4 regions of the Cronobacter universalis NCTC 9529 genome follow, and region 2 is predicted to be linked to each of the others. Evidence: predicted binding sites of a transcription regulator. Region 2 holds the regulator's gene; each other region holds the start of a gene.
What was found. The regulator CRP, encoded in region 2, controls carbon source genes, mostly activating them, when cyclic AMP is high. The targets are predictions, from matches to a motif close to ATGTGANNNNNNTCACAT.
Positions count from the first base shown of each region.

Region 1 (7,624 bases), 1.9 Mb from region 2:
ATGATGCGGGCGTTGTTTTTAGTACATCACTTTGTGGCCGTACTGCTCAAGGATCCCTTTGACGCGCTCCATCGTTTCCTTTTTCGGTGGTTTCACGCCATCAAGCTTATATTCTTCACCCATCGCCACCCATTTATGTTTACCCAGCTCATGATAGGGCAGAAGCTCAATTTTCTCGACGTTGCCCATATCACGGGTAAATTCGCCCAGGCGATGTGCGGAATCATCATCATCAGACCAGCCAGGAACGACGACATAGCGGATCCAGGTTTTGATGCCTTTGGCTGAAATATATTTGGCGAACTCCAGCGTGCGGTGGTTGGATACGCCGACCAGATTCTGGTGGATGTCATCGTTCATCTGCTTGAGATCGAGCATCACCAGATCGGTGACTTCCAGCAGCTCATCGATCACCGGATCGTAGCGACGCACGAAACCGTTGGTATCAAGGCAGGTGTGAATGCCTTCTTTCTTACAGGCGCGGAACCAGTCACGCACGAACTCCGCTTGCAGTATCGCTTCGCCGCCGGACGCCGTCACGCCGCCGCCGGATGCATTCATAAAATGCCGGTAGGTCACCACCTCTTTCATCAGCTCTTCAACCGTGATCTCTTTGCCGCCATGCGTGTCCCAGGTGTCGCGGTTATGGCAATAGAGGCAGCGCATCAGGCAGCCCTGAAAGAAGGTGATAAAGCGGATCCCCGGCCCGTCGACGGTGCCACAGGATTCGTAGGAGTGAATGCGACCAATAACTGACATTGCGGTGTTATCTCCAGTTCTGGCCCGAAACAACGGGGCCGGGTGAGCGCGGTCTGTGCCGCGTCGAGTCTTTTTTGCGAGATAACTGAAGTATAGTCAGTCGCCTTGCAGAAAAGGCTCATACCGGGGTGGGTTATAAGAAAGGCCCCACAAACGTGGAGCCTTCATTTTACGCATTTTCAGTCAGAGCGGGTATTACATTGTCTGAGTGAAAGTACGGGTGATGACGTCCTGCTGCTGTTCTTTGGTCAGCGAGTTGAAGCGTACCGCGTAGCCAGACACGCGAATGGTCAGCTGCGGATATTTCTCAGGATGTTCCATCGCATCCAGCAGCATTTCACGGTTCATGACGTTCACGTTCAGGTGCTGACCGCCTTCGATGGACGCTTCATGATGGAAGTAACCATCCATCAGGCCCGCCAGGTTGGTTTTACGCACTTCGTCGTCTTTACCCAGCGCGTTCGGCACGATAGAGAAGGTGTAAGAGATACCATCTTTCGCGTAGGCGAACGGCAGTTTAGCGACGGAGGTCAGAGAAGCGACAGCGCCTTTCTGGTCGCGGCCGTGCATCGGGTTCGCACCCGGACCGAACGGTGCGCCAGCGCGACGACCATCCGGGGTGTTACCGGTTTTCTTACCATAAACCACGTTAGAGGTAATGGTCAGCACGGACTGGGTCGGGATAGCGTTGCGGTAGGTTTTCAGCTGCTGAATTTTCTTCATGAAGCGTTCAACCAGGTCAACCGCCAGGTCATCCACGCGAGCGTCGTTGTTACCGAACTGCGGGTATTCGCCTTCGATTTCGAAGTCGATGGCCAGACCGTCTTCATCGCGAATCGGTTTCACTTTCGCGTATTTAATGGCGGACAGGGAGTCGGCCGCAACGGACAGACCTGCGATACCACACGCCATGGTGCGGATAACGTCGCGATCGTGCAGCGCCATCAGCGAAGCTTCGTAGCTGTATTTATCATGCATGTAGTGGATGATGTTCAGGGCGGTGACGTACTGTTTCGCCAGCCAGTCCATGAAGTGATCCATACGTTCCATGACTTCGTCGAAGTTCAGCAGATCGCCTTTGATCGGTTCAGATTTCGGGCCTACCTGCATTTTCAGTTTTTCATCAACGCCGCCGTTGATAGCGTACAGCATGGTTTTCGCGAGGTTAGCGCGAGCGCCGAAGAACTGCATTTGCTTACCAACCACCATCGGGCTTACGCAGCACGCGATAGCGTAGTCGTCGTTGTTGAAGTCCGGACGCATCAGGTCATCGTTCTCGTACTGCAGAGAAGAGGTGTCGATGGAAACTTTCGCCGCGAATTTTTTGAAGTTCAGCGGCAGTTTTTCGGACCACAGGATAGTGATGTTCGGCTCCGGAGACGGCCCCATGGTGTACAGGGTGTTCAGGAAGCGGAAGCTGTTTTTAGTCACCAGCGTACGGCCGTCAACGCCCATACCGCCAACGGATTCGGTCGCCCAAATCGGGTCGCCGGAGAACAGCTCATCATATTCCGGCGTACGCAGGAAGCGCACCATACGCAGTTTCATGACCAGGTGGTCGATCAGTTCCTGGGCTTCCTGCTCGTTGAGTTTGCCGGCTTTCAGGTCGCGTTCGATGTACACGTCAAGGAACGTGGAGACGCGGCCGAAGGACATGGCAGCGCCGTTCTGGGATTTCACCGCAGCCAGGTAGCCGAAGTAAGTCCACTGTACGGCTTCCTGCGCGTTAGTCGCCGGACCAGAAATATCGCAGCCATATTTCGCTGCCATCTCTTTGATCTGACCCAGCGCGCGGTGCTGTTCAGCAATCTCTTCGCGCAGACGAATAGTCGCTTCCAGGTTTACGCCGTTTTCCAGATCCTGCTGCAGAGAGACAAACTGCGCATATTTGTCTTTCATCAGGAAGTCGATACCGTACAGCGCAACGCGGCGGTAGTCGCCGATGATACGGCCACGGCCGTAAGCATCCGGCAGACCGGTCAGCACGCCGGATTTACGGCAGTTCAGGATGTCTTTGGTGTAAACGTCGAATACGCCCTGGTTATGGGTTTTACGGTATTCTGTGAAGATTTTTTTCAGTTGCGGATCCAGTTCGCGGTTATACGCTTTGCAGGAACCTTCAACCATTTTGATGCCGCCAAACGGGATAATGGCGCGTTTCAGCGGAGCTTCAGTCTGCAGGCCAACAATTTTCTCAAGAGATTTGTTGATATAACCTGCGTCATGCGAGGTGATGGTGGACGCCACGGAAGTGTCGAAGTCTACTGGCGCATGAGTGCGGTTCTCCAGTTTGACGCCTTCCATAACTTTGTCCCACAGGGTAGTGGTGGCTTCAGTTGCGCCAGCCAGGAAGGATTCGTCACCCTCGTATGGCGTGTAGTTTTTCTGGATAAAGTCGCGGACGTTGACTTCATTCTGCCAGTCGCCTTTCGCAAAACCTTCCCAGGCTGTGGCTAACTTTTCATTAAGCTCGGACATGTAACACCTACCTTCTTAAGTGGATTTTTTATTTACTGCCTGGAACAACTATCAGCGATGGTCGTCGCCACGCAGGTAAATGACCCAGTATGTCAATCCGACAAGTAACCCCCCACCGATAATATTACCAATCGTTACCGGTATCAGGTTATCGATGATGAAATTCATCACGGTCAGATGAGAAAATTGGTCTGGCGAAGCGTGGATCGCGCTCCAGAACTCCGGGCTGCCAAAGTGACGAATCACTATCCCCATCGGGATCATAAACATGTTGGCGATACTGTGTTCGAAACCGCTGGCCACAAACATGCCGACCGGCAGAATCATAATAAAGGCCTTATCGATAAGGCTGCGTCCTGAGTAACTCATCCAGACGGCCAGACAGACCATCAGGTTAGCCAGGATGCCGAGGCAAACCGCCTCAATAAAGGTATGTTCAACTTTATGCGACGCGGTCTGGAGGACATTAAGCCCCCAGCCGCCATTGGCGGTCATATACTCGCCAGAAAGCCACATCAGTAAAACAAAGAGCAGAGCGCCTATCAGGTTGCCGATATAAACATTCACCCAGTTACGCGTCAGTTGACCCCAGGTGATGCGACCGCTGGCTTTAGCGACCACAATCAGCACCGTTGAGGTAAAAAGATCGGCGCCGCAAATGACGCAAAGAATCAGGCCGAGTGAGAAACAGATACCGCCAATCAGTTTGGTAATGCCGAAAGGCATCGCGGCAGCGCCGGTGGTGGCGGTGATATAGAAAACGAAAGCAATAGAGATAAATACGCCAGCCGTAATTGCCAGATAAAACGTCTTTAACGGATGTTTCGTGGCTTTGTAAACACCCGCTTCTTCGGCGACTTTGGCCATAGCAGCGGGGAGTAAGGAGTCAAAAGGGTTGTCAGCTTTCACACTAACTCTCTCTTTATTTATTCGGCGAGTTGATACTAACAAAGCATGATGCAGTGAAATTTGATATGGATCATATCTCGCCAGGTTTGCAGGACTGAAAGGTGTCTGGTTTTTACGCAGTTTCAGCTTAACGTTTTGATTATCCAATAAAAAATAAATTTTAAAAATTATTAAAAGTGTTGAAAAAAAGCGGTTTGCCTCTCCCCATAAAGTGTTAATCAATATGAATTATTGGCTAAAAAAAGTAACAATCAAGCCGGGTGGATATAATTCATATTCACCAGTAATTAACTCAATATTCACAATTTATTTTTTAGCCAGACAAATAAAAACGGGGCCGTAAACGTGCCCCGTCATATTTGCTAAACATAAGTGTGAAGCAGGTCAATTGATATGCGTTATATCAATTTCCCTGCCAAAACCTGGCTTTAGCGCGCTGAAGCTTCTCATAGGCTGCCAGCAGCGACTGATGCGCCGTGAAGGCTTGCAGGTCGGCGTCAACCGGCTGGAGGCCATAGAAGGGCGCTTCGCCACTAATGGCCGCGCTGGCGGCTTCGACCGCTTCTGCGCCATACATACGAACAAAGGCATTCAGGTATTGCAGCGGCTCGCGCTCCTCTTCCTGCGCCAGCAGCAGCAGCGTCTGCAGGCAGCGATAGTAATTGGCGCGTTCAGCGCTGAAGACCGACGCGTTAAATTCCATGGTCCATTCGGTCCAGATCAGCGCCTGATCCAGATCGCCGCCTGCCAGCGCCAGCATCGCTTTCAGCTCGCCGATGCGCAGGGTATACCAGCCGTTATCTTTACCGGTCGCAAGACCCAGCAGCTCGCGCACGCGCGTAAAATCGTCATGGCCTTCTTCGTCCAGTTGGGCGATAAGGTTGAGATAATCTTCTTTCTCCCACTCGCTGCCCGGCAGGGCCAGCAGGGTTTCACGCAGATGGCTGCCCATGCTGTTGTTGGCGAGCAGCAGATCTTCCGCCGGGTAGATATCAGACATGCCCGGTACCAGAATACGGCAGGCGTAAACGCCCAGATGCTCGTAATCGGCGATATAGACTTCTTTATCTTCGGCCTTGAAAATCGCCATCAGGGTGGCGAACTCTTCTTCCGTGGTGCCGGCGAAGCTCCAGTCCACAAACGGGTAATCGGCGTCCTGCTTGAACATATCCCAGGAGATCAGACCGCTGGAGTCGATGAAGTGCGTCTCCAGGTTCGCGTGCTCAGCCACTTCTTCGTCATCGAAGGTCGGCGGCGTAAACACGTCGAGATCTTTCAGGCCGCGACCCTGCAGCAGTTCGGTGACGGTACGCTCCAGCGCCACGCCGAAATCAGGGTGCGCGCCGAAAGAGGCAAAGCAGGTGCCGTTGGCCGGGTTAAACAGCACGACGCAGATAACCGGGTACTGGCCGCCCAGCGAGCCGTCGTAAGCGAAAATCGGGAAGCCTTCCGCTTCAAGCGTATTGATAGCTTCCACCACGCCCGGGTAGCGCGCCAGCACCTCCTGCGGGATCTCCGGCAGGCTGATGCTCTCGGCAATAATGCGGTTTTTAATATGGCGCTCAAATACTTCCGACAGCCCCTGAACGCGGGCTTCGTTGCGGGTGTTGCCTGCTGACATGCCGTTAGACACATACAAGTTGCCCACAATATTCATCGGAATATAAACCGTTTGCTCGTCCGACTGACGGGTAAACGGCAGGGCGCAGATGCCGCGCGCTTCATTGCCGGACTGCAGGTCAATCAGCATGCTGGCGGTCAGCTCGTTCTCCGGATCGTAAAACGCGCGCAGGCGGGCATCGAGAATGCCTTCCGGCAGCTCGTCGCTCTGCGGGATCGGGAACCATTTTTCGTTCGGGTAATGCACGAACGGGCCGTTCGCGATCGTATCGCCCAGCCAGAAATCGGCGAAGAAATAGTTGGTGGACAGACGCTCAAAATATTCGCCCAGCGCGGAAGCCAGCGCGGCTTTTTTGGTGGCGCCTTTACCGTTGGTAAAGCACAGCGCGCACTCTTTATCGCGAATATGCACGGACCAGACGTTCGGCACCGGGTTCAGCCAGGAGGCCTCTTCGATATTAAAGCCCAGATCGGTGAGTTTCTGCTGGAAGCGAGCGATGGAGTCTTCCAGAGCGGCATCTTTGCCGGGGATGAAGGTTTGAGTCATGGGATCCACTTTTGTCGTACGCAAAGCGCGCAATGATACGGATTTTAGCCCTTCTGCGCCATCGTCCCGCCCGACGCGGCAAAAATAAATCTTGCGACTATGCTTAATGAAGATAACTCCCTGTTATGGCGTAAGAAAAATATGAAAGCTTTCGATTTGCAACGGATGGCGCTTGACAAGTTTCCGCTGGAATTTCTGGGTGAAGTCGCGCTGCGCAGCCTTTACACCTTTATTCTGGTCTTTCTGTTTCTCAAAATTACCGGGCGACGCGGCGTGCGTCAGATGTCGCTCTTTGAAGTACTGATTATCCTGACGCTCGGCTCCGCGGCGGGGGACGTGGCGTTTTATGACGACGTGCCGCTGCTGCCGGTGCTGGTGGTTTTCGTCACGCTTGGCGTGCTCTACCGACTGGTAATGTGGCTGATGTCCTGCAGCGAAAAGCTGGAGGATCTGCTGGAGGGTAAACCGCGCATCATTATTGAAGATGGCGAACTGGCCTGGGAAAAACTCAACCGCGAGAACATGACGGAGTTTGAGTTCTTTATGGAGCTTCGCACCAAAGGCGTGGAACACCTGGGCCAGGTGCGGCTCGCCATCCTTGAGGCCAACGGTCAGATAAGCGTCTACTACTTTCCCGATAAACTGGTGCGCCCTGGCCTGTCGATTCTGCCGGAGTATTGCAGCGAGCGTTTTGAACACATTCCGGAAACCGGCGATTACGCCTGTATTCGCTGTAGCGAAGTGGTGACGTTTAACGCAGGCGTCAAACCGTCCTGCCCGCGCTGCAAAAACCATATATGGGTGAAGGCAAGCACCGCGACCCGCGTCACCTGACAGCCAATTCCACCGCCAGCGGGCGCTGCGCTGGCGGATTGTGTTGTGTGATTTGGCGCACATTCCCCCCGGCGCCAGGATTAGCCGTTGCAGCCCTGTCAACGGAATGATAAAACCGATAGCCACAGGAAAAACTTATTGCTTTTAGCGTGGTGAGGGGAAATGGCTCAGGTCTACAATTTTAGTTCTGGCCCGGCAATGCTGCCGGCGGATGTGTTACGAGTGGCTCAGGAAGAGTTACGTGACTGGCAGGGGTTAGGCACCTCTGTGATGGAGATAAGCCACCGCAGCAAAGAGTTTATTCAGGTGGCTGAACAGGCGGAACAGGATTTTCGCGATCTGCTGGAGATCCCCTCGAATTATAAAGTTTTATTCTGCCACGGCGGCGGACGCGGGCAGTTCTCCGCGCTTCCGCTGAACCTGCTGGGCGACAAAACCACCGCAGACTACGTCGATGGCGGCTACTGGGCGGCAAGC
Region 1 is NZ_CP012257.1:1,526,356-1,533,979, forward strand. Features, by position in the region: gene pflA (pyruvate formate lyase 1-activating protein) at 19-759, opposite strand; gene pflB (formate C-acetyltransferase) at 955-3,237, opposite strand; gene focA (formate transporter FocA) at 3,289-4,146, opposite strand; gene ycaO (30S ribosomal protein S12 methylthiotransferase accessory factor YcaO) at 4,550-6,313, opposite strand; gene AFK65_RS06975 (DUF421 domain-containing protein) at 6,455-7,147, shown strand; gene serC (3-phosphoserine/phosphohydroxythreonine transaminase) at 7,310-7,624, shown strand, end outside.
Region 1: focA (formate transporter FocA) is a predicted target of CRP. The motif match lies at 4,205-4,222, and genes of this name have one in related genera.

Region 2 (7,624 bases):
GGCCGCGCGCAGCGCGTCTTCTTCGAACAGCTGGCGCTGCATGCGGGGTACAGCCTCGACTGGCGCGGTGTGGATGTTGAGGCGTGGCGCGCCGCCAACCAGGCGGGCGCGATGGGCGATCTGTCGCCGCTTGAGAAAATCTTCGCAAGCGTAGTGAGCGACGCGCGGGAAAACGAGTAAACTGTCGCGGTTCTTTTTTCCGGAGCCGCCATGTTACTGCTTATCGACAACTACGATTCTTTCACCTGGAACCTGTTTCAGTATTTCAGCGAGCTGGGCGCGGAGGTGGTGGTCAGGCGCAACGATGAACTGACGTGCGACGATATCGAGGCGCTCGCCCCGGCGCGCCTCGTGATCTCTCCCGGCCCCTGCACGCCGAATGAAGCCGGCATTTCACTGGCGGCGATCCGGCGTTTTGCCGGTCGCCTGCCGATCCTCGGCGTTTGCCTCGGGCACCAGGCCATTGGGCAGGCCTTCGGCGCGTCTGTCGTGCGGGCTGAAAAGGTCATGCACGGCAAAACCTCGGTCATTTCACATAACAATCAGGGTGTTTTTTCCGGGCTTAATAACCCGCTGACCGTGACCCGCTATCACTCGTTGATTATCGACCGCGCCACATTGCCGGCGGAGTTTGACATCACCGCCTGGACGGACGCGGGCGAGATCATGGGCATCCGCCATCGCCGCCTTGCGCTGGAAGGCGTGCAGTTTCACCCGGAAAGCATTCTCAGCGAACAGGGCCATCAGTTGCTGGCGAACTTCCTTTCGCGCTGAATTTTTATTGCCTTTTAGTGATTTTTTATTCATATTTTGTGCTTATCTTTTCATGTGCGATGGCACATTTACTGGATGGGCATGAAATGGCAACTGAAAAAACAGCAATTACGCGCGCCACCTTCGATGACGTGATCCTGCCGATTTATGCACCGGCTGAATTTATTCCGGTGAAAGGCAAGGGTAGCCGTGTGTGGGATCAGCAGGGCAAAGAGTATGTCGATTTCGCGGGCGGTATCGCGGTAACGGCGCTCGGCCACTGCCACCCGCGGCTGGTGGAGGCGCTGAAAGCGCAGGGCGAAACGCTCTGGCACACCAGCAACGTCTTCACCAACGAGCCTGCGCTGCGCCTGGGCCAGAAGCTGGTGGACGCCACCTTCGCCGAACGCGTGGTGTTCATGAACTCCGGCACCGAAGCTAACGAAACCGCGTTTAAGCTCGCCCGCCACTACGCCATCACCCGCCACAGCCCGTATAAAACTAAAATCATCGCGTTTTATAACGCCTTTCACGGACGTTCGCTGTTTACCGTCTCCGTGGGCGGCCAGGCGAAATACTCCGACGGTTTCGGCCCGAAACCGGCTGATATCATTCATGTGCCGTTTAACGATCTTGATGCGGTCAAAGCGGTGATGGATGACCACACCTGCGCGGTGGTGGTCGAGCCGGTACAGGGCGAGGGCGGTGTGACCGCCGCGACGCCGGCATTCCTGCGCGGCCTGCGCGAGCTGTGCGATGAGCATCAGGCGCTGCTGGTGTTCGACGAAGTACAGTGCGGCATGGGCCGCAGCGGCAAGCTGTTCGCCTATATGCACTATGGCGTGACGCCGGACATCCTGACCAGCGCCAAAGCGCTCGGCGGCGGCTTCCCGGTCAGCGCGATGCTCACCACCCATGATATCGCCTCGGCGTTTCACGTCGGCTCGCACGGCTCCACATACGGCGGCAACCCGCTCGCCTGCGCGGTGGCGGGCGAAGCGTTTGATATTATCAACACCCCGGAGGTGCTGGGCGGCGTAGCGCATAAACGCGAGCAGTTCGTACAGCATCTGGCGCAGATTGGCGAGCAATACGGCTTATTCAGCGATATACGCGGTATGGGCCTGTTGATCGGTGCCGAGCTGACGCCCGCCTTCCACGGACGCGCGCGCGATCTCCTGTACGCCGCCGCGGCGGAAGGGGTGATGGTGCTGAACGCCGGGCCGGACGTGCTGCGTCTCGCGCCGTCGTTGCTGGTGGAGCGCGCGGATATCGACGAAGGTATGGCCCGCTTCGCGCGCGCCGTCGCGCGCGTGGTCAACGGTTAATCAGCGTGGCTGGCTCAGGCGTCGTCTGAGCCAGATACCGTGATGCGGGCGCTGACGCCACGCCACGGAAGAGATGGTATGCATGGTGCGCAGATGATCGAGAATGCGCAGCAGATGATGCTCCATTACGCCCGGCGCCCCTTCCGGCAAGACCTCTTCGCCCTCCAGTACCGCCTCGTTTTGCGTATCGCCCGGCGCGTCATGCTCCAGCCGCTGCTGGCAGCGCTGCAGCGCAATCTCACAGGCCTGTAAGTAGCGCGCCGCCGTCTCCGGCGGCAGCGTGGTTTGCTCGCGCGCCATCGTCGTTATCGCGTTAATGTGCTCGACGATAAACTGGCTGTGCGTCACCCACAGGCGCATATCCTCCAGATAACGGCTGTTAAAGCCTGGCTCCTGCATGGCCTGGTTGAGCGAGTTATAGAGCGCGTTGTGCGCCTGGTTGACCTGCATCCGCTGCCACGCCAGCGGGCCGGGTTGCGGATCGTCGCTCAGGATCAGGCGCAGCGCCTCCTGGTCTGCTTCCAGCGCGTCATGCGCGTTCTGGCGCAGGAGACCGCTCTGCCACTGGGGCCAGAGCCAGACCATGCCGCCGAATGCGATAAGGCAGCCGGACAGCGTGTCTATCAGGCGCGCCACGATGTACTGCTCGCCGTTGAGCGTCAGGATTTGCAGCGAATAGACCGCCGTGACGGTAAAGCCAATCATCGCCCAGCCGTAGTGCCGCCGGATTATCAGATAACTGATTAACGTCACCAGCAGCATGCCGAGCAGGGTATAGCCCTGCGGCACATTCAGGTGCAGCGTAATGCCCGCGATAATCAGCCCGGCCAGCGTGCCGCCGGCACGGTGCAGGATGCGCACCCGCGTCGCGCCATAGCCGTTTTGCGTGACGAACAGCACCGTCATCAGGATCCAGTACGGCTTCGGCAACTGGAACGCGCTGCCTAACAGGCCCGCCGCCGCCAGCATTACGCCCAGACGCGCGGCGGTACGCAGCGCCGCGGATTTCAGCGACAGATAGCTTTTCAGCGCCGGCAGCAGCGGCAGGCGACGCTGGCCGCTCTCCATCAGGTCACGGGCGTAGAGCGGTCGCTGGGTGCGCAGTACGCGCGCGATGCGGCTGAAATGGTATTCGCAGAACTGGCCGACCGGGTTGTCCGGGTGCTGGCGGGCGATTTTCGCCAGCGCCTCAATCTGCTTATCCATTGAGAAGCGGCGTGAATAACGGTGATAGAGAATATCGTCAGAAAGCGTGCGCAGCCGCGTGGCGACGGTTTGCGCCGTCCAGCGCAGCACTTCTTCGGCGTGGCTGCGCTCCACCAGTTTTTGCACTTCGGCGGGCTGATGCAGGGAGACTGAAATGTGCTCCTGGAGATCCAGCGCCACCTGAAACGTGCGCAGCAGGCGCTTGTAGCCGTTCTGTTTGGTCGCCGACAGCATCTGTAGCTGCTGATAGCACTGGCTTATCTGATCCACCACTTTTTGCTGATGCACGAGCAGCGGCGGCAGCGCCTGTTCCGGCTCGGTGTGGCGCGTCAGCAGGCTGTATTTCGCTTCGCAGTAGTCGGCGAGACTTTTATAAATCAGGCTTAACGATTCACGCAGCGGCTGCTCGCGCCACAGCCAGAACCAGAACCCGTTAAACGCGCCATACCAGAGCGTGCCGAGGACATAGAGCAGCATGGGCTCCCAGATGGGCATATTTCCGGCGAGGCTTAGCGTGAAGATGGCCGCGATAAGCGACGCGGGCAGGAGACGCGCATGCAGCGGGCTGATCTCCGCCGTTACGCCGAGCAGCAGCGCCAGCATCAGCAGAATGAGCGGCAGCGGCACAGACTGTAACAGCAGAAGCTGCACCGCCAGGCTGCTCAGCGCGAACAGCGAGGCGCCGATGATCAGTCGTTTAAAAAAGCGTTTGTGCGGGGTATCAAGACCGGCAATGTTGCAGCAGGCGGGGACGAGTGAAAACAGCAACCCTTGTTGAAGATGGCCCAGCATCAACCCGACCGCCACCGGCAGGCTTAAGATCAGCGTTTGCCGTAAAGCGTAATTGATTTCAGGATGATAGATAAGACGACGCCACATAGGGGAGAAGTATAGATACAAAAACGGCGTGTTACCGAAGCGACACGCCGTTTTTTGATTTTTTAGCGGGTACCGTAAACCACGATGGTTTTACCGTGGGCGGAGATCAGGTTCTGATCTTCGAGCATTTTCAGAATGCGGCCAACGGTTTCGCGAGAACAGCCGACGATCTGGCCGATTTCCTGACGCGTGATTTTGATCTGCATCCCGTCAGGATGGGTCATCGCGTCCGGCTGTTTGGCCAGGTTCAGCAGGGTCTGCGCGATACGGCCGGTCACGTCGAGGAAGGCGAGGTTACCCACTTTCTCGGAGGTGACTTGCAGGCGGCGAGCCATCTGCGAGGAGAGACGCATCAGAATATCCGGGTTAACCTGGATCAGCTGACGGAATTTTTTGTAAGAGATTTCAGCCACTTCACAGGCAGTTTTAGCGCGAACCCAGGCGCTGCGTTCCTGACCTTCCTCGAACAAACCCAGTTCGCCGATGAAGTCTCCCTGATTCAGGTACGAGAGGATCATCTCCTTACCCTCTTCATCTTTGATCAGCACTGCCACTGAGCCTTTAACGATGTAATACAGCGTCTCCGCTTTTTCACCCTGGTGAATCAGCGTGCTCTTAGATGGATACTTATGAATGTGGCAATGTGACAAGAACCATTCAAGAGTCGGGTCTGTTTGCGGTTTGCCAAGCACCATGCGCGGTTATCCTCTGTTTTAAACTGGCTCCAAAGACAGGGCGCGTAACCCCTGTCTGGCTTTGCAATCATCATCTTCCCGCTTCCAGGGAAGTTGGCTGTCCGTGGACATCGCAGCCGATAAATTGTCTTCTCCTCTGCACCCATGCGTAACATCAATGTATCGCCGCTGCATCCAGACTGTTTTAGCATAGCTTTTCTCAGGTGTCTCCTGTTGTCTCGTTTCAGCTTGACGCAGGTCGCGCTTCCATTGCCTCCGGGAACGCGCGCGCGTAATCTGTCAGAAAAATGAATAGCCTGGAGCGATTAACATGCATGCACGAGTGAAATGGGTAGAAGGGTTAACCTTCCTTGGCGAGTCCGCTTCGGGGCATCAGATCCTGATGGACGGCAACTCCGGCGACAAAGCGCCGAGCCCGATGGAAATGGTCCTGATAGCCGCAGGCGGCTGTAGCGCGATTGATGTGGTCTCTATCCTGCAAAAAGGCCGTCACGACGTGATCGACTGCGAAGTGAAACTGACGTCAGAGCGCCGCGAAGAGGCCCCGCGTCTGTTCACGCATATCAATCTGCACTTTGTGGTGACGGGTAAAGACCTTAAGGACGCGGCAGTGTCGCGCGCGGTGGATCTGTCGGCGGAGAAGTACTGTTCGGTGGCGCTGATGCTCGGCAAAGGGGTCAACATCACCCATTCGTATGAAGTGATTGAGGCGTAATCTGACGACGGGCGGCCCGGCAGGCGAAGCGCCGCCAGGCCACTCTGTCACGCTATCTGCTTGCCTTCCATCAGCCGCTGCACCAGCGGCAGCATGATAAGCTCCATCGCCAGCCCCATCTTGCCGCCCGGCACCACCAGCGTATTGATATGTGAAATAAACGAGCCCTGTAGCATCGCCAGCAGCCACGGGTAATCGATATTGTCCAGATTGCGGAAGTGAATGACCACGAAACTCTCATCAAGCGACGGAATGCTTTTCGCGGCGAACGGGTTGGAGGTGTCCACCGTCGGCACGCGCTGGAAGTTAATATGGGTGCGTGAGAACTGCGGCGTGATGTAGTTGATGTAATCTTCCATTGAGCGCACCACGGAATCCATCACCGCCTCGCGTGAATGGCCGCGCTCGCTGGTATCGCGGATAAGCTTCTGTATCCACTCCAGGTTGACGATAGGCACCACGCCCACCAGCAGATCGACATGTTTCGCCACGTCGTTTTGCGGCGTCACCACGCCGCCGTGCAGCCCTTCGTAAAACAGCACGTCCGTCGGCTCCGGCAGCGGCTGCCACGGCGTGAAAGTGCCGGGCACCTGGTTCCACGGCACCGCTTCGTCATAGGTGTGCAGATATTTGCGCGACTGCCCTTTGCCGGTCAGGCCATACTCCACAAAGGTTTGCTCCAGCAGGCCGAAATCGTTCGCCTCCGGGCCGAAGTAACTGATATGGCGGCCAAGATCGCGCGCTTTGCGGATGGCCATGTCCATTTCCGGGCGCGTGTAGCGGTGGAAGCTGTCGCCTTCCACTTCGGCGGCACGAAGATTCAGCTGGGCGAAAATTTTACGAAACGCGAGGCTGGTGGTGGTGGTTCCCGCGCCGCTGGAGCCTGTGACGGCGATAACCGGATGTTTGGCAGACATAGCGAGACAACTCCCTGAAGCGGCGGGGCAGGGCTCCGCCTGGCGACATTAACCGCGAAACTGCGAACGCGGCATGATATTGACCGTTTCGTGCAGTTCAGACCACACCAGAACGGCTTCGCCGCTTTGCAACTGACGCCGCACGTCGGCGACCTTTTGCTCAAGCGAGCGTTCATGTTCACCATAATCGGTGCCTTCGCGCAAGACGAAGGCTTCAATCAGGCGCTCCAGGGTGTCGGGCGCGATCTCTTGCCAGGGAATGATCATTTATCGGTCCAGATAAGGGGTTAACCAGTCAGGAATGCGCTGTTCCAGCCACATTTTAGGCTGGCGCAGCGTGCCGCCGACAAAGCCCACATGACCGCCATGCTCTGTCAGCTGATATTCAATATTAGCAGGCAACGTGGCGGTATCGGGGATGACGTGATGATCCATAAACGGGTCGTCTTTAGCGTGAATAATCAGCGTCGGACGGGTGATGCTGGCGAGACGCGGCATCGCGCTGCACTGGCGATAATAATCGACGGCATCGCTGAAGCCGTGGATTTTCGACGTAATCAAATCATCGAAATCGCGGATGCGGCGCAGGCGTTTAAGCTGGGCGAGCTCAATCGGCAGCGTGCCGGGCCAGGCTTTCAGCTTGCGGGTGGCGTTGGCTTTCAGCAGGTTTAACAGATAGAACTGATAAAAGCGCGAAAAGCCTTTTTCCATATGGTTGCAGCAGTGTTCGAGCATAAACGGCGCGGACACAATCACGCCTGCCGTCAGCGGGAAGCGGCCGTCGATCTCCGCCATCAGGCAGCCGAGCATATTGCCGCCGAGCGAATAGCCGACCGCCGCCGTCGGCACGGTGCCGTAGCGTTCATCCAGCCAGCGCAGGAAAAAGGTGCCGTCTTCGGTTTCGCCCGAATGATAAATGCGCCCCAGTTTGTTCGGCACGCCGCTACAGCCGCGAAAATGCATCACCACGCCGAGCCAGCCGCGCGCTTTCGCCGCATGGATAAGCCCGTGGACGTAAGGGCTGTGCAGGCTGCCTTCGAGCCCGTGAAAAACCACCAGACGCGGCTTATGACGCGCCTGATCGGGGTTTTCGCTAAACGCCAGGTCGACAAAATCGCCATCCGGCAGATC
Region 2 is NZ_CP012257.1:3,909,990-3,917,613, reverse strand. Features, by position in the region: gene AFK65_RS18125 (putative adenosine monophosphate-protein transferase Fic) at 1-180, shown strand, start outside; gene pabA (aminodeoxychorismate synthase component 2) at 211-774, shown strand; gene argD (bifunctional acetylornithine/succinyldiaminopimelate transaminase) at 861-2,081, shown strand; gene AFK65_RS18110 (YccS/YhfK family putative transporter) at 2,082-4,166, opposite strand; gene crp (cAMP-activated global transcriptional regulator CRP) at 4,229-4,861, opposite strand; gene AFK65_RS18100 (OsmC family protein) at 5,172-5,576, shown strand; gene AFK65_RS18095 (phosphoribulokinase) at 5,624-6,493, opposite strand; gene AFK65_RS18090 (YheU family protein) at 6,542-6,760, opposite strand; gene AFK65_RS18085 (hydrolase) at 6,761-7,624, opposite strand, start outside.

Region 3 (7,624 bases), 1.2 Mb from region 2:
AGGCGAAAGCCAGCGCCGACGCGGTGGTGGTAAGTATTTTCGTCAACCCGATGCAGTTTGACCGCGCCGACGATCTGGCGCGCTACCCGCGCACGCTTCAGGAAGATTGCGAGAAGCTGAAAAAACGCGGCGCCGATTTCGTGTTCGCGCCAACCCCGGAAGAGGTCTATCCGCAGGGCATGAGCGACCAGACGTATGTTGACGTGCCGGGCCTCTCCACGATGCTGGAAGGCGCAAGCCGGCCGGGCCATTTCCGCGGCGTCTCGACCGTGGTGAGCAAGCTCTTTAACCTGGTGCAGCCGGATGTCGCCTGCTTTGGCGAAAAGGATTACCAGCAGCTTGCGCTTATTCGCAAAATGACGGCCGACATGGGTTATGACATCGAGATTGTCGGCGTGCCGACGGTGCGCGCCAAAGACGGGCTGGCGCTGAGCTCCCGCAACGGCTATCTCACCAGCGACCAGCGTAAAATCGCGCCGGGCTTGAGCAAAGTGATGAACGCGATGGCGGAGAAACTGCGCGCGGGCGAGCGCGATCCGGAGGCGATTATCGCCGCGGCAAGCGACGAACTCAGCGAGAAAGGCTTCCGCCCGGACGACCTGCAAATCCGCGATGCCGACACGCTGCAGGCGCTCTCACCGGCCAGCCAGCGCGCGGTAATTTTGATGGCGGCGTGGCTCGGTCAGGCGCGGCTCATCGACAATCAGACCGTGGAATTAACCCAGTAGACAGCATGGGTAAAAAGGGCAATACTGCCCGGGATAAATTCCTGGAGCCGGGTCACCGCCCGGCTCTGACGACATTCAGGTAAACAGGGTTCAAGTTATGATTCGCACCATGTTGCAGGGCAAACTGCACCGCGTCAAAGTTACTCAGGCGGACCTGCATTATGAAGGCTCCTGCGCCATCGATCAGGATTTCCTCGAGGCCGCGGGCATTCTGGAATATGAAGCCATTGATATCTACAACGTGACCAATGGCAAACGTTTTTCGACGTACGCCATCGCCGGCGAACGCGGCTCGAAGATCATTTCGGTGAACGGCGCGGCGGCCCACTGCGCGGATGTCGGCGATATCCTGATTATCGCAAGCTACGTGACCATGCCGGATGAGCAGGCGCGCAGCTGGCAGCCGAAAGTCGCCTATTTCGACGGCGACAACGAGATGAAACGTCTCGCCAAAGCGGTGCCGGTGCAGGTGGCGTAAGCGCTACGCGCACAAGAATAAAGCCCTCCTCGCGAGGGCTTTTTTTATCCCTGCGGCTGATTGCTGATGATTTTCGCCATCGTCTCCAGCGAGTCGGTGCGCAGAATATAGAGCCGCTTCAACAGATACGGGTTATCGCCCGGCTTCACTTTTCCTTTCACCGTCGTCACCGCCAGATGAAACCCGGCGTCGCCCGCCGCCTTCACCGCTTTATCGTCATACCCGCCGAACGGATAAGAGAGAAAGAGCACATGCGGGTTGAACTGCGAGAGCGCGCGGCGGGATCGCTGAAAATCGAAGAGAATATTGTGATACGTGCGGCTTAACAAAATCGGGTGGCGCGCGCCGTCGGTGCGGTGCAGAAAATGGGTGTGCGACTGGATATCAAACACGTCCTGAATCGCTTTCAGCTCGGAAACGCTCATAAACTGGAGCGATTTCGGCTCCCAGCGCTGCGGCTGGCGCTTAATGCGCGACGAGATAATAAACGCCGTCGCCTTAAAGCCATACTCTTTCAGTACCGGATACGCGTAGCGATAAACCGACTTCAGGCCATCGTCGAAGGTGATCGCCACCGCGCGGGCGGGAAGGTTCACGCGGTTATGCACGTAGCCGTCGAGATCGTAGAGGCTAATCGTCGCATAACCCTGATCGCGCAGCCACGTCATCTGGTTGCTGAACGCGCGCACGGACGTGGTGGTGGACGTATGGCGAAACCGGGTGTTCTCTTCATCGCGCAGAATGTGGTGGTACGTCAGCACCGGGATGCCGTTATCCTCCTGCGCGTCGAGACTGCTGATATACCCCAGCCGGTCGCCAATGCGGATCTGATACCAGGTCTGGTTGAGACGGTCTTTCAGCTTGCCGGCTATCGGGTAGCGCAGATTCTCCGCCAGCGTGCCGAACGGTTCGCTGTTCACATCCGGTTCGTTATAGATGGTGACATCCCGCCAGGTCAGCAGATTTTGATTACTGAGCGGCTTATTCAGATCGCCCAGGCTGTCTGTCACACGTTTTTTGCCCTGCACGTCGGTCAGGTGGGCTTTGTCGATAAACCCGGTGCCGAAGCCGAAGCGAAATTCATAGTAGTCAGCGGCAATCGGCACCACGGCGAGTAACTGCCCTTCGCGAATGATACCGACCGTCTGAACGCTATCGCCGACCTTCGCCCAGATGGCGGCATCTTCGGTGATTTGCATATATTGCGGGGAGGGTTGCTCGCTGCCAAGAAGGCTGGCCTGCGCGACGCCTGTGACCAGAAGAAGCAGACAGAAAAAGAGACGATTTAGCATAGGAATGGTGCAACAGTGACTGCCAGAGGTGAAATTATGCGCATTTTAACAAAAGTGACATGAATACCAAGCCCGGTTGCGATTTATCGTGCGCCCATAGGCGGGGATTCGGGTAACGGGTGACGCGCCGGCGCGATTTTATCCACGCCGACGCGCTTAGCCGATCACGAACGCAGACCGCGCCCGCGGCTGATCAGATACCAGCACAGCAGATAGAACGCGATGATAAAGCACGCCAGCACCGCGACGGTAAAGAGCAGCGGCACATCGGAGATCCCAAGGAAGCCGAAGCGGAAACCGCTAATCATGTAGACGATGGGGTTTAAATGCGACAGCGCCTGCCAGAACGGCGGCAGCAGCGTCAGCGAATAGAATACCCCGCCGAGATAGGTCAGCGGCGTCAGCACGAACGTCGGGATCAGGCTGATATCGTCAAAGGTCTTCGCGAACACGGCGTTCAGCAGCCCGGCGAGCGAGAACAGAATGGCGGTCATCAGCAGCGTCAGGGCGACAAACAGCCACGAGTGCACCTGGAACGGCACGAAGAACAGCGACACCGCCGTCACCAGAATACCGACGCACAGCCCGCGCGCCACGCCGCCGCCCACATAACCGGCGATAATCACATGCGTCGGCACCGGTGCCACCAACAGCTCTTCGATATTGCGCTGGAACTTGGCGCTGAAGAACGACGAGGCCACGTTGGCGTAAGAGTTAGTGATCACGGCCATCATGATAAGACCCGGCACGATAAACTGCATGTAGGTGAAACCATGCATTTCGCCGATGCGCGAGCCGATAAGATTGCCGAAAATAATAAAGTAGAGGGTCATGGTGATGACCGGCGGCACCAGCGTCTGTATCCAGATGCGGGCAAAACGGTTCACCTCTTTCGCCCAGATACTTTTCAGGGCGACCCAGTAAAGCTGCATCATGCGCGCTCTCCTTGTTTTTCATTCACCAGCGTGACGAACAGCTCTTCAAGACGGTTCGCTTTGTTGCGCATACTCAGCACCTGAACGCCCTGCGCGGTCAGCTGATTAAAGACGCTGTTAATGCCCTGCTCGCGCAGCACTTCCACCTCAAGCGTTGACGTATCCACCAGACGATACTGATAGCCTTCGAGCTTCGGCAGCGGGCTTTTCGCCGCCAGATCGAGGATAAACGTCTCCGATTTAAGTTTAGAGAGCAGCGATTTCATCGAGGTGTTCTCCACCAGCTCGCCGCGCTGAATAATCCCGATATTGCGGCACAGCATCTCGGCCTCTTCGAGATAGTGGGTGGTGAGGATAATCGTGGTGCCTTTATCGTTAAGATCTTTCAGAAAGCCCCACATCGAGCGGCGAAGTTCGATATCCACGCCCGCCGTCGGCTCATCGAGGATCAGCAGTTTCGGCTCGTGCATCAGCGCGCGGGCGATCATCAGACGACGCTTCATCCCGCCCGAAAGCATACGCGCGCGTTCGTTGCGTTTTTCCCACAGATCGAGCTGATTTAAATACTTTTCGCTACGCTCAACCGCTTCGCGGCGTTCGACGCCATAGTAGCCCGCCTGGTTCACGACGATCTGCTGCACGGTCTCGAAGGGGTTGAAGTTAAACTCCTGCGGCACCAGCCCAAGCTGGCGTTTGGCGTTAACCACATCCCGTTCCAGATCGTACCCAAACACGCGCACCCGACCGGACGTTTTGTTTACCAGCGAGCTGATAATGCCGATGGTGGTCGATTTACCGGCCCCGTTCGGCCCCAGCAGCGCGTAAAAATCTCCCGCTTCGACTTGTAAATCAATGCCGCGCAGCGCCTGCACGCCGCCGGGATACGTCTTTTTAAGCTGCTCCAGTTCCAGTGCAATGGTCATGAAAGTACAGTCACCTTATTTTCTTGCAGAAGTTGTGTGGTTTAAAAAAAAGTTTAGTTGCCCTATATTACCCGAACGCAATTGTCTGGTTACAGGTCGTTAACCTCTATGAAAGATATCAGCACACTTATTAGTAATAACGAAATCTGGTCAAAAATGCTGGTCAAAGAAGACCCGGGCTTTTTTGAACGTCTGGCGAAGGCGCAGAAACCGCGCTTCCTGTGGATCGGTTGTTCCGACAGCCGCGTACCGGCTGAACGCCTCACTGGCCTTGAGCCGGGCGAGATCTTCGTTCACCGCAACGTGGCGAACCTGGTTATCCACACCGACCTTAACTGTCTTTCCGTCGTTCAGTACGCGGTGGACGTGCTGGAAGTGGAGCACATCATCATCTGCGGTCACTACGGCTGCGGCGGCGTGCAGGCGGCGGTGGAGAACCCGGAGCTGGGCCTGATTAACAACTGGCTGCTGCACATCCGCGACATCTGGCTGAAACACAACGCGCTGCTGAGCGAGCTGCCGCAGGAAAAACGTCTCGACACCCTGTGCGAGCTGAACGTGATGGAGCAGGTCTATAACCTCGGCCACTCCACCATTATGCAGTCCGCCTGGAAACGCGGCCAGAACGTTACGCTTCACGGCTGGGCGTACGGCATTCACGACGGTCTCCTGCGCGATCTGGATGTGACCGCGACTGACCGCGACACCCTGGAACAGGGTTACCGCAAAGGCGTATCCAACATCCAGAATACGCACGCCAGCCATAAATAAGGGCGAGCGTGACATAAAAAAAGGGGCCCGCGGCCCCTTTTTTACGCGCCGGATTTACTCTTCCAGCATTACTACGTTGCCGATATACGGCAGGTGGCGATAGCGCTGGGCATAATCGATGCCGTAGCCCACCACGAATTTATCCGGGATCGAGAAGCCGACATACTCCACTTCGACATCCACTTCACGGCGCGACGGTTTATCGAGCAGCGTACAGATGGCGAGCGATTTCGGCTCGCGCAGGCTCAGGATTTCGCGCACTTTAGAGAGCGTGTTGCCGGAATCGATAATATCTTCGACGATCAGCACATCTTTACCGCGGATATCTTCATCCAGATCTTTGAGGATTTTGACATCGCGCGTGGAAGACATGCCGCTGCCGTAGCTGGAGGCGGTCATAAAATCGACTTCATGCGCTACGTGAACCTGACGGCACAGGTCCGCCATGAACATAAAAGAGCCGCGCAGCAGTCCTACCAGCACCATTTCGCTGCCGCTGTCCTGATAACGCTCAGTAATCTGACGCCCCAGTTCCTCGACGCGCGCCTTAATTTCCGCCTCGGAAATCATCACTTCAACAGTATGTTTCATATCGCTAACCGTTTGATTTAAAAATAAATCACCGATACCCGCTGCGGCTGCCGCCGGTAACGATAGATAAGCGGGGCAGTATACCAGCAAAACGCCCTTCCGACAGAAAAGTGCGAAAAGCTCTTTTTGTGATTAAGATCACATATGTTAACAACTATAATAACTTGCTACTTAAAAATTAAGAGTGTGGTTATGGCAGAAACAAAAAAGACACAATCACGGCTTCTCGTGATGCTCACAGCCCTGTTCGCAGCATTATCAGGGCTGTATTTATTGGTTGGTGGTATATGGCTGGTTTCAATTGGTGGTTCCTGGTACTACCCCATCGCCGGGGTGGGTATGCTGGCGACAGCCTGGCTGCTGTGGAGACGTAACGCTGCGGCGCTGTGGCTCTACGCTATCATCTTATTAGGCACGATGGCGTGGGGCATCTGGGAAGTCGGCTTCGACTTCTGGGCGCTGACGCCGCGCTGCGACGTCCTGGTGTTCTTCGGCGTATGGCTGATTTTGCCATTCGTCTGGCGTCGCCTCAGCACGCCGTCCCGCGCAGGCGTACCGGCGCTGCTGGTCTCGCTTATCATCACCGCGGGGCTGCTCTTCTGGGCAGGCTTTAACGATCCGCAGGAAATCAACGGCACCCTCAGCGCGGATAGCACCCCTGCCGCCGTGAACGGCAGCCAGAGCATTCCTGACGGCGACTGGCCGGCTTACGGGCGTAACCAGGAAGGTCAGCGTTACTCTCCGCTCAAGCAGATCAACACCGACAACGTTCATCAGCTGAAAGAAGCCTGGGTGTTCCGCACCGGCGACCTGAAGCTGCCGACCGATCCGGGTGAGATAACCAACGAAGTAACGCCGATTAAAGTCGGTGACACCCTGTTCCTCTGCACCGCGCACCAGCGTCTTTTCGCCGTTGATGCCGCGACCGGTAAAGAGAAATGGCACTTCGATCCGCAGCTGAATACTAATCCGTCATTCCAGCATGTGACCTGCCGCGGCGTGTCGTATCACGAAGCGACAGCCGCGAACGCCAGCCCGGATGTCGTCGCGGATTGCCCGCGTCGTATTATCCTGCCGGTGAACGACGGGCGTCTGTTTGCGGTGAATGCGGATAACGGCAAGCTGTGTGAAAGCTTCGCGAACAAAGGCATTCTGAACCTGCAGACCAACATGCCGGTGACCACGCCGGGTATGTACGAGCCGACTTCGCCGCCGATCGTTACCGATAAGGTGATTGTGATTGCCGGCGCGGTGACCGATAACTTCTCCACCCGTGAGCCGTCCGGCGTCATCCGTGGTTTTGATATCAACACCGGTAAACTGCTGTGGGCCTTCGATCCGGGCGCGAAAGACCCGAACGCGATCCCGGCTGACGAGCATCATTTCTCGCTGAACTCCCCGAACTCCTGGGCGCCGGCGTCTTATGATGCGAAGCTCGACATGGTTTACCTGCCGATGGGCGTAACCACGCCGGATATCTGGGGCGGTAACCGCACGCCGGAGCAGGAGCGCTTTGCGAGCTCCATCGTCGCGCTGAACGCGTCCACCGGTAAGCTGGTGTGGTCTTATCAGACCGTTCACCACGACCTGTGGGATATGGACCTGCCGGCGCAGCCGACGCTCGCCGACATTACCGTGAAAGGCGAAACCGTTCCGGTGATTTACGCGCCAGCGAAAACCGGCAACATTTTCGTGCTGGATCGCCGCAACGGTAAGCTCGTCGTCCCGGCACCGGAAAAACCGGTTCCGCAGGGCGCCGCGAAAGGCGACTACGTGACGCCGACGCAGCCGTTCTCTGACCTTTCCTTCCGTCCGAAGAAAGATCTGAGCGGCGCGGATATGTGGGGCGCCACGATGTATGACCAGCTGGTCTGCCGCGTGATGTTCCATAGCCTGCGTTACGAAG
Region 3 is NZ_CP012257.1:835,806-843,429, reverse strand. Features, by position in the region: gene panC (pantoate--beta-alanine ligase) at 1-728, shown strand, start outside; gene panD (aspartate 1-decarboxylase) at 826-1,206, shown strand; gene AFK65_RS03795 (polysaccharide deacetylase family protein) at 1,251-2,498, opposite strand; gene AFK65_RS03790 (ABC transporter permease) at 2,663-3,433, opposite strand; gene AFK65_RS03785 (ABC transporter ATP-binding protein) at 3,430-4,356, opposite strand; gene can (carbonate dehydratase) at 4,465-5,127, shown strand; gene hpt (hypoxanthine phosphoribosyltransferase) at 5,182-5,718, opposite strand; gene AFK65_RS03770 (glucose/quinate/shikimate family membrane-bound PQQ-dependent dehydrogenase) at 5,911-7,624, shown strand, end outside.
Region 3: hpt (hypoxanthine phosphoribosyltransferase) is a predicted target of CRP. The motif match lies at 5,845-5,862, and genes of this name have one in related genera.

Region 4 (7,624 bases), 1.4 Mb from region 2:
GATAATCGCGAACAGCGAAATACATGAGAAGACAATGCCGGTATCCGTTTTACTGAGATGCGCGACATCCGCCAGCCACACAGGGAAAAACGGAAAGTAGGCCGACATAATGAAGTAGTAGAAAAAGAAGAACAGCAAAAAGAATATGAAGTTCTGTTTTTCAACCGGGGTCAGGGCAGGCTTATTCATCTTTCACCTTCTGTGTGGAGGTTGTTTTTGTTGTTAACGCCGGGGCGCGCCCCGGCGGTCGCGCCCTGTCAGCCTTGCCGTCTGCGCAGGGTAAAGCGGTAGCGGTATTCCCGCGCGGTCAGCAGATATTCCGGGTGCACGCTCGGTGTCCAGGAGTCATCGCCGCCGACGCCCATATGGAAGCCGTCAATCGACAGCCAGATGCCCGCCTCCGGCTGCAATTTATGCCAGTGGCTGGTTTCCATCAGCTGACGCGTTCCGTAAGGGCTTAGCGAGAAATGAAACTCGCCTTCAGCCTGCCAGCCGTTCCAGGTAAGCTCGCGGGTGTTGCAGCGCAGGCCGTTTTCGCCAGGGAAGATATACGGCGTGGTGAGCTCTGAAAGCGGCAGCGTCCAGCGCGAGAAGCACGCGCTGCTCAGGCGGTCCGGGTAGTTCTCATGCGGGCCGAGGCCGAGCCAGCTTGCCGTCTCTTCGCCGCCGCGTAACTGGCAGACCACGCCCGCGCGCGGCAACGGCGGCAGCGCGGCGCTGCGCGCGATGTCGATATCGCAGCGCAGCGCGCCCTGGTTATCCACCACCATGCGCCAGCGGCTGAGAATAGCCGGGCCGTCCGCCACGCCTTTCGCAAAGTACGCGTGCTGCGCGACGATCTCCACGCCGTCGCGGGTGGTCTGCGCGTCGCAGGCCAGGCAGCGGTGTTCGGTCTCATACAGCCCGGCGGCTTTCCAGCGCTCCACCCAGGCGTTCGGATCGATGCGTTCCACTTCGCTGACGCCGATATCGTTATCGATCGGCGCGCGGATGAACTGATCGGCAAGCGGCGTCAGCATCTGATCCACGCCGTCGTCGCTCCACTGCGTCAGCTGGCCGCTGGCGCGGCTCACATGCCAGGTCTGACGCCCGTGGCGAATGACAAACTCCGCGTCGGTGATCTCAAGCTGCGGCGCGTCGCCTGCCACAACCGGCTCCGGCAGCGCGAGCGGCGCGGCGAGCGGCCACTGCGCCCAGGCGCTGAGATGCCCTTCGGGCGACCACGGCGTCGCCTGCGGCTGTTCGACGCGCACGTGCAGCCAGACGTCCTCGTCGCCCGCGCGGGCGCTAAAGCCCGTGTCGCTGAGCGTCAGCACGCGGGACGCCTGCGGGCCGAGCTCCAGCGCCAGTTCCCCGCTCAGGCGCGTCTCGCCCCGCACCTCGATGCTCCACAGCAGGCGCTCGTTGTCGCTCTCGCGGAACAGGTATTCGCTGGTCGCCTCGATTTGCAGCGGGTTTTCGCTCACCAGACGGAACTGGAAGAACTGCTGCTGATGCTTCGCCTCAAAGAGCGCCGGGTGCGGCGTGCGGTCCGGGAAGACCAGCCCGTTCATGCAGAACTGGCGGTCGTTCGGCGTGTCGCCGAAATCGCCGCCGTAGGCCCACCAGCGGCTGCCGTCAGGCTCGACGCGCGTAATGGCCTGGTCGGCCCAGTCCCAGATAAAACCGCCCTGCAGGCGCGGATACTGGCGGAACGCGGCCCAGTAGTCGGCGAAATTCCCCAGGCTGTTGCCCATCGCGTGCGCGTATTCGCAGAGGATCAGCGGGCGGGTTTCGCCGGGCATTGAAATCCACTTTTTAATCGACCATTTCGGCACCGCAGGAATCAGCTGGTCGGTCTCCACGCGCGCGTACATCGGGCAGATAATGTCGGTCGCGCGGGTATCCGCCCCGCCGCCTTCATACTGCACCGGGCGCGTCGGGTCCTGATGCTTGATCCAGTTATAGAGCGCGGTGTGGGTCGCGCCGTTGCCCGACTCATTGCCGAGCGACCAGATAATAATGCTCGGGTGGTTGCGGTTGCATTTCACCATGCGCGTGACGCGCTCGCTGTAGGCGCCCAGCCACACCGGATCGTCCGAAAGACGGCTCATCGGCTCCATGCCGTGGGTTTCAATGTTGGCTTCATCCACCACGTACAGTCCGTAGCGGCTGCACAGCTCATACCAGCGCGGCTGGTTGGGGTAGTGCGAACAGCGCACGGCGTTAAAGTTGTTCTGCTTCATCAGCAGGATATCCTGCACCATCGCCGCCTCGTCCACCGCCTGGCCTTTTTCCGGGTGATGCTCGTGACGGTTAACGCCGCGGATCAGTAGCGGCTGGCCGTTAAGCGTCAGCAGGCCGTTGCTGATTTCCACGCGACGAAAGCCGACGTCGTGCGCCTCAGAGACCAGCGGCATGCCGTCGGCGTCCAGCAGCGTCACCACCGCGCGATACAGGTGCGGCGTTTCGGCGCTCCACAGCAGCGGATTATCAACGTCGAGCGAGAGCGTGACGCGTTCGGCGTAGTTGCCACGCTCATCAATCGGGGCCGAGCCAAGCGGCAGCGTCTGGCTCGCGATTTCGTGTTCGCCGCGCCACAGCGCCAGACTGACGCTGAGCCCGCGCGCGGCGGGCGTCACTTCCACGTCGCTGAACAGCGTGGCGTGACGCAGCGACGGCGCAAGCTCGGTATGCACGCGCACATCGGCCAGCGCCTGCTCCGGGAGATGCAGCAGGCTGACCGGGCGGAAAATCCCACTCATGCGCCACATATCCTGATCTTCCAGATAAGTGCCGTCCGACCAGCGCAGCACCAGCACGCACAGGCGGTTGCGGCCCGCGTGCAGCACGCCGGTAAGATCGAATTCCGCCGGCAGGCGGCTGTCCTGCGAGTACCCCACCCACTGCCCGTTACACCAGAGATAAAACGCCGAATTCACGCCGCCGAAGACAATGCGCGTGCGGCCCGCCTCCAGCCACGCCTGCGGCACCTCGATATCGCGCGAATAGCAGCCGGTCGGGTTGTCGTCCGGCACAAACGGCGGGTTCACCGGGATCGGGTAGCGCACGTTGGTGTAGATCGGCGTGTCGTAGCCTTCCATCTGCCAGTTTGAGGGCACCGGCGTGGCGCGGGCGTCGCTGAGATCCGCCGCCAGCCAGACTTCAGGCACCTGATGAGGGCTGGTGAAAAAGCTGAACTGCCATTCGCCGTCGAGCGACAGCACAGCGTCGGACGGCTCGCCACGACGCGCGCAGTCGGCGTCGCGCCAGCCGTGCAGCGGCGTGTGGGACGGCAGACGGTTAACGCTGGTGATCGCCGGGTTTTGCCAGTCGTTGCGGGCGAGGATCGTCGCCAGCGGGCGCGTCTGGAGTTCGTTAAAAGCGGTCGTGGTGGGGTTTTCTGTCATGATAGTTCCCTGGAAACAATAAAATGTCGTGCGCTAACATAAAGGATCAGCATGGCGGGAAACCGGACAGATCGCGAATGGCGGCATTGCAGAATGCGATCCTGGATCACATCATGACGCAGGCAGGATCGTGAATTGCGATCTGCGTCACAGCAGTGATGTTAGCGCGCGACATTTCGCACCAGAAATTGACTTTATCGCGCGCCATCGCCGATGATTCAGGCCACACAGAGCAGAGGAATGGCGATGAAAAAACGACTCAGCACGCTGGATGACGTGGCGCAGAAAGCCGGGGTGTCGCACCAGACGGTGTCGCGCGTGCTTAATAAGCCGGAGATGGTTTCGCCCGCGACGCGCCAGCGGGTGCTGGACGCGATGGACGCTCTACAGTTTGTGCCAAATCGCAGCGCGCAACTGCTGGCCGGTAAAGCCACCCGCACGCTCGGGTTTATCACCGTTTCTCTGGCGCTGCATGCGCCCTCGCAGATTGCCGCCGCCATTAAAAGCCACGCCGCGCGGGCGGACTACAGCGTGGTGATCGCCACGCTGGAAACCGGCACGCTGGAAGAGCTACAACGCTCGCTCAATGAAATGCGCGCGCAGAAAGTGGATGGCGTCATTATCAACCTGCCGCTCGGGGCGGAGGCGGCCGCAAGCATCGTTAACGACAACAGCGATCTGCTGTGCCTGTTTCTCGATGTGCCCGCCGACAGCGACGTCTTTCACGTAAGCTTTGACCCGCGCGACGGCTCGCGCCAGAGCGTGGAGTTTCTGCTAAACGGCGGGCATCAGCGCATCGCGTTGCTCGCGGGGCCGGAACACTCGGTGGCGTCCGGTATGCGTCTCGCCTGCTGGCAGGACGTGCTTAGCGCGCACGGGCTTACCCCGTGCGCGGTTTTACACGGCGACTGGAGTTCGAAAGACGCCTGGCGGCAGACGCTGAGCCTGTTCCGCACCCGGCGCGATATCACGGCGCTGGTGGTGGCGAACGATCAGATGGCGTTCGGCGCCATGAGCGCGCTGGATGAGCTGGGCCTGCGCGTGCCGCAGGATGTCTCGGTGATTGGCTATGACGACACGCCGGACAGCGCCTATTTCATTCCGCCGCTTACCACCGTCGAGCAGGATTTCAACCGGCTGGGCGCGCAGGCGGTGAGCCGCATGGTGGCGCGCCTCGCGGGCCACGGCGAGAGCGGCTCTACCCTGCTGCCGACCCGCTTTATCGAGCGCCGCTCCACCGCGCCGCTGGGCGACCGCAACGCCTCTCGCGAACGGCTGCTCGATGAAATGGCGCGCCTGGTAAAAGCCCTGCGCGAGTGCTGAGCCTCAGCGCGCTTTATCTTCCTGCTTCATTCGCGCGCGAATGCCGCCGTCAATGGTGGTGGTGTCCGCCATCGGCGTATAGATAGCGCCGGTCGTCGGGGCCAGCGGCTGCGCTTTTTCCACCGAGCGGTTAATCACGTTAGCGGAGAGTTTTTCCGTCATATCCGGGAACAGATGGTGCGATAAATTCGACGATCGCGCCTTCCAGCCCACCGGGATCTCCTCTTGCGGTTTGAAACAGGCTTTGACCATCGCGTCGATCACCTTCTCCGGCGAATCCATCGCGGCCATGCGCGGCGCGTGGCCGGTATAGTTGGCGGCGTGCGTCCACCACGGCGTATCCACCGCCCACGGCATGATGGTCGCTACTTTGATGTCGTGGTAATCGTTAAGCCGCAGCTCCTCGTTAATGGTGCGTCCGAGGCTCAGCACGGCGGCTTTGGTGGCGGCGTAGCTCGACTGAAACGCCAGCGGCACTTCGCTGTCCACCGAGCCGGTGTTAATCAGCACGCCGAAGCCCTGGGCGATAAAATGCTTCATCGCTACGTGCGCGCCGTAAATCACGCCTTTCAGATTCACATCCACCAGCCGCTCATGATCGGCGACCGGGATCTCCCAGAACCAGCCGAGCGCCCCGACGCCGACGTTATTGATCCAGACGTTAATCGGCCCGAAGCGCGCGATCGCCGCCTGCGCCAGGCGCTCCACCTGATCCGGCTGGCTGACGTCTGTTTCCACCGCCAGCGCGTGGCCGTTGTCAGCGTTAATCTCCTGCGCCAGCGCCTCCAGCGCCTCGCCCCGACGCGCCGCCAGCACGACGTTCGCGCCGCGTTTAGCGAGCGCCAGCGCGGCCCCGCGGCCAAAACCGCTCGACGCCCCGGTGATAACGATAGTGGTGTTGATCATTCGTTCTTCAGACATAGCGGCCCCTCTTTTTATCAGCAGATTGCCGCGCAGCTTCAGGCCCGAAGGGCGGCGCGGCCCAGCTTTCAGTCTGGACCGGGATGCGCAGAACGCAAAAAGATGGGCTTTTTAGCCTGCACGTTAATCAGGAAACTGAAACCGATTTGTTTGAAGAGAAGGGGGATACAGGGGGGTTGGTATGAGCGAGGAGCGGAGGCCCGCAATTTTCACTCCACACTGAAATTTTGCTTACATTGCCGCGTATGAGTTAACAGGGAGCCGGTTAATAGCGACAGATAACTCTAATTTAAAAATCAGACTTGTATGAACAGCTTTGTGGAATTATATTTCAGGAGCATATTCATATAATCTTCCTGCCTGTTGAGGTTTTCCTGAAATGAACAACTAATGTGCTATGAACACTTACTGGTTTGCCGGGAGTAAATGCGCATTGTCGTTCATGCCACTTGTCTGCTTGCCGCTAATGTTAATGGCAGCAGATAGCAAAAATTTTTGTGCTTTACTGTCGGGCATTGTTTTAACTTGCTCAGGACAGATAATGATGTCGAATTCTTTTTCCCTCAATAATATTTACCATCACAATCAGGCCGTATGGGATCGCATGGCGCGCGAAAATGGTGACTGGTCGCGTCCCGTGACAACGGAAATCATCCAGGCTGCCCGAAAAGGCCAGTGGCGGGTGCAACTTATACCTTCTGAACTCCCGGCTGGATGGCTTGACGACGTGCAAGGTATGCGTGTTCTGTGTCTGGCCGCTGCTGGTGGGCAGCAGGCTCCCGTGCTGGCAGCTGCCGGCGCGGAGGTGGTTGTACTTGATGCTTCGACAGAACAACTGGCCTTAGATGAGAGGGTTGCGAAACGCGACAACCTGACCTTAAAAACAGTATTGGGCGATATGCAGGATTTATCAGCCTTTGAGGATAAGTCATTCGACCTGATTTTCCATCCCATCTCTAATCTGTATATACCGAACATACGTAAAGTTTGGGCCGAATGTTTCCGCGTCCTACGCAAAGGCGGGAAGTTACTCAGCGGCTTTTATAATCCGGTAGTCTTTGTTTTTGACCGTTCACCTGATTTAGCCCAGAGTGGTTTGATGAAGCCAGCTTTCATTTTACCTTATGCTGATATAACGGATCTGAGCGCAGAGGAAATTGAAAAAAAGTTAGCCATGAACGAGGCCTTTGTTTTTGGCCATACGTTAGCGGAACAAATTAGCGGCCAGCTGGAAGCCGGTTTGATATTGACGGGTTTCGATGAGGCTTTTCAGCCTGCGCCACGTTTTCTTATTGATAAATATATGCCAACGTTTATAGCAACATGCTCAATTAAACCGATGTAGAAACGCTATAGCTCCGCACGAGCTGCGGGGCTAATAATAGCGGACGTAACGATACATCCATTCTTTCGGTTTCGCTGACAATACAAGGATGGCGCCAGGCCATCCTTTTTTCATACTCAGGCCCGAAGACCGCCCGCCAGCAGCGTAAACACCTCGATCATTTTCGGCAGCGCTTCTTCCGGCTCCGGGCTTGCGGCCACCCACAGCGCGGCATTGAGCGCCGCGCCGTTCAGCAGCCGCGCGGCGGCGTCGGCGTCCACCGGTTTGATTATCCCGCTCGCCATCATGCTGATAACGGTCTCGCGCGTGGCGTCGAGGCAGCTATTCTGGCTCGGCCACTGCGCCGGATCGCCGAGAAACGCCGGGCCATCCAGCAGCACGATGCGCCGCACCTCTTCATCCAGCGCCATCTGAATATACGCCACGCCTTCGGCGATCAGCGTTTCCCACGGATCTTCCACGCCTGCGGCGGCCGCTTTCGCGCGCTGCGCCATCTCGCCATCCACCTGCGCGACCACGGCGGCGAGCAGCCCTTTTTTATCGCCGAAATTATGGTACAGCGCGCCGCGCGTCAGCCCGACGCTGGCGGTGAGTTCATCCATTGACGCCGCCGCAAACCCTTTCTCAGCGAACGCCTTTCTCGCCG
Region 4 is NZ_CP012257.1:966,497-974,120, reverse strand. Features, by position in the region: gene AFK65_RS04425 (oligosaccharide MFS transporter) at 1-189, opposite strand, end outside; gene AFK65_RS04420 (beta-galactosidase) at 258-3,389, opposite strand; gene AFK65_RS04415 (LacI family DNA-binding transcriptional regulator) at 3,636-4,712, shown strand; gene AFK65_RS04410 (SDR family NAD(P)-dependent oxidoreductase) at 4,716-5,633, opposite strand; gene AFK65_RS04405 (class I SAM-dependent methyltransferase) at 6,175-6,978, shown strand; gene AFK65_RS04400 (TetR/AcrR family transcriptional regulator) at 7,095-7,624, opposite strand, start outside.
Region 4: AFK65_RS04420 (beta-galactosidase) is a predicted target of CRP. The motif match lies at 3,525-3,542, and genes of this name have one in related genera.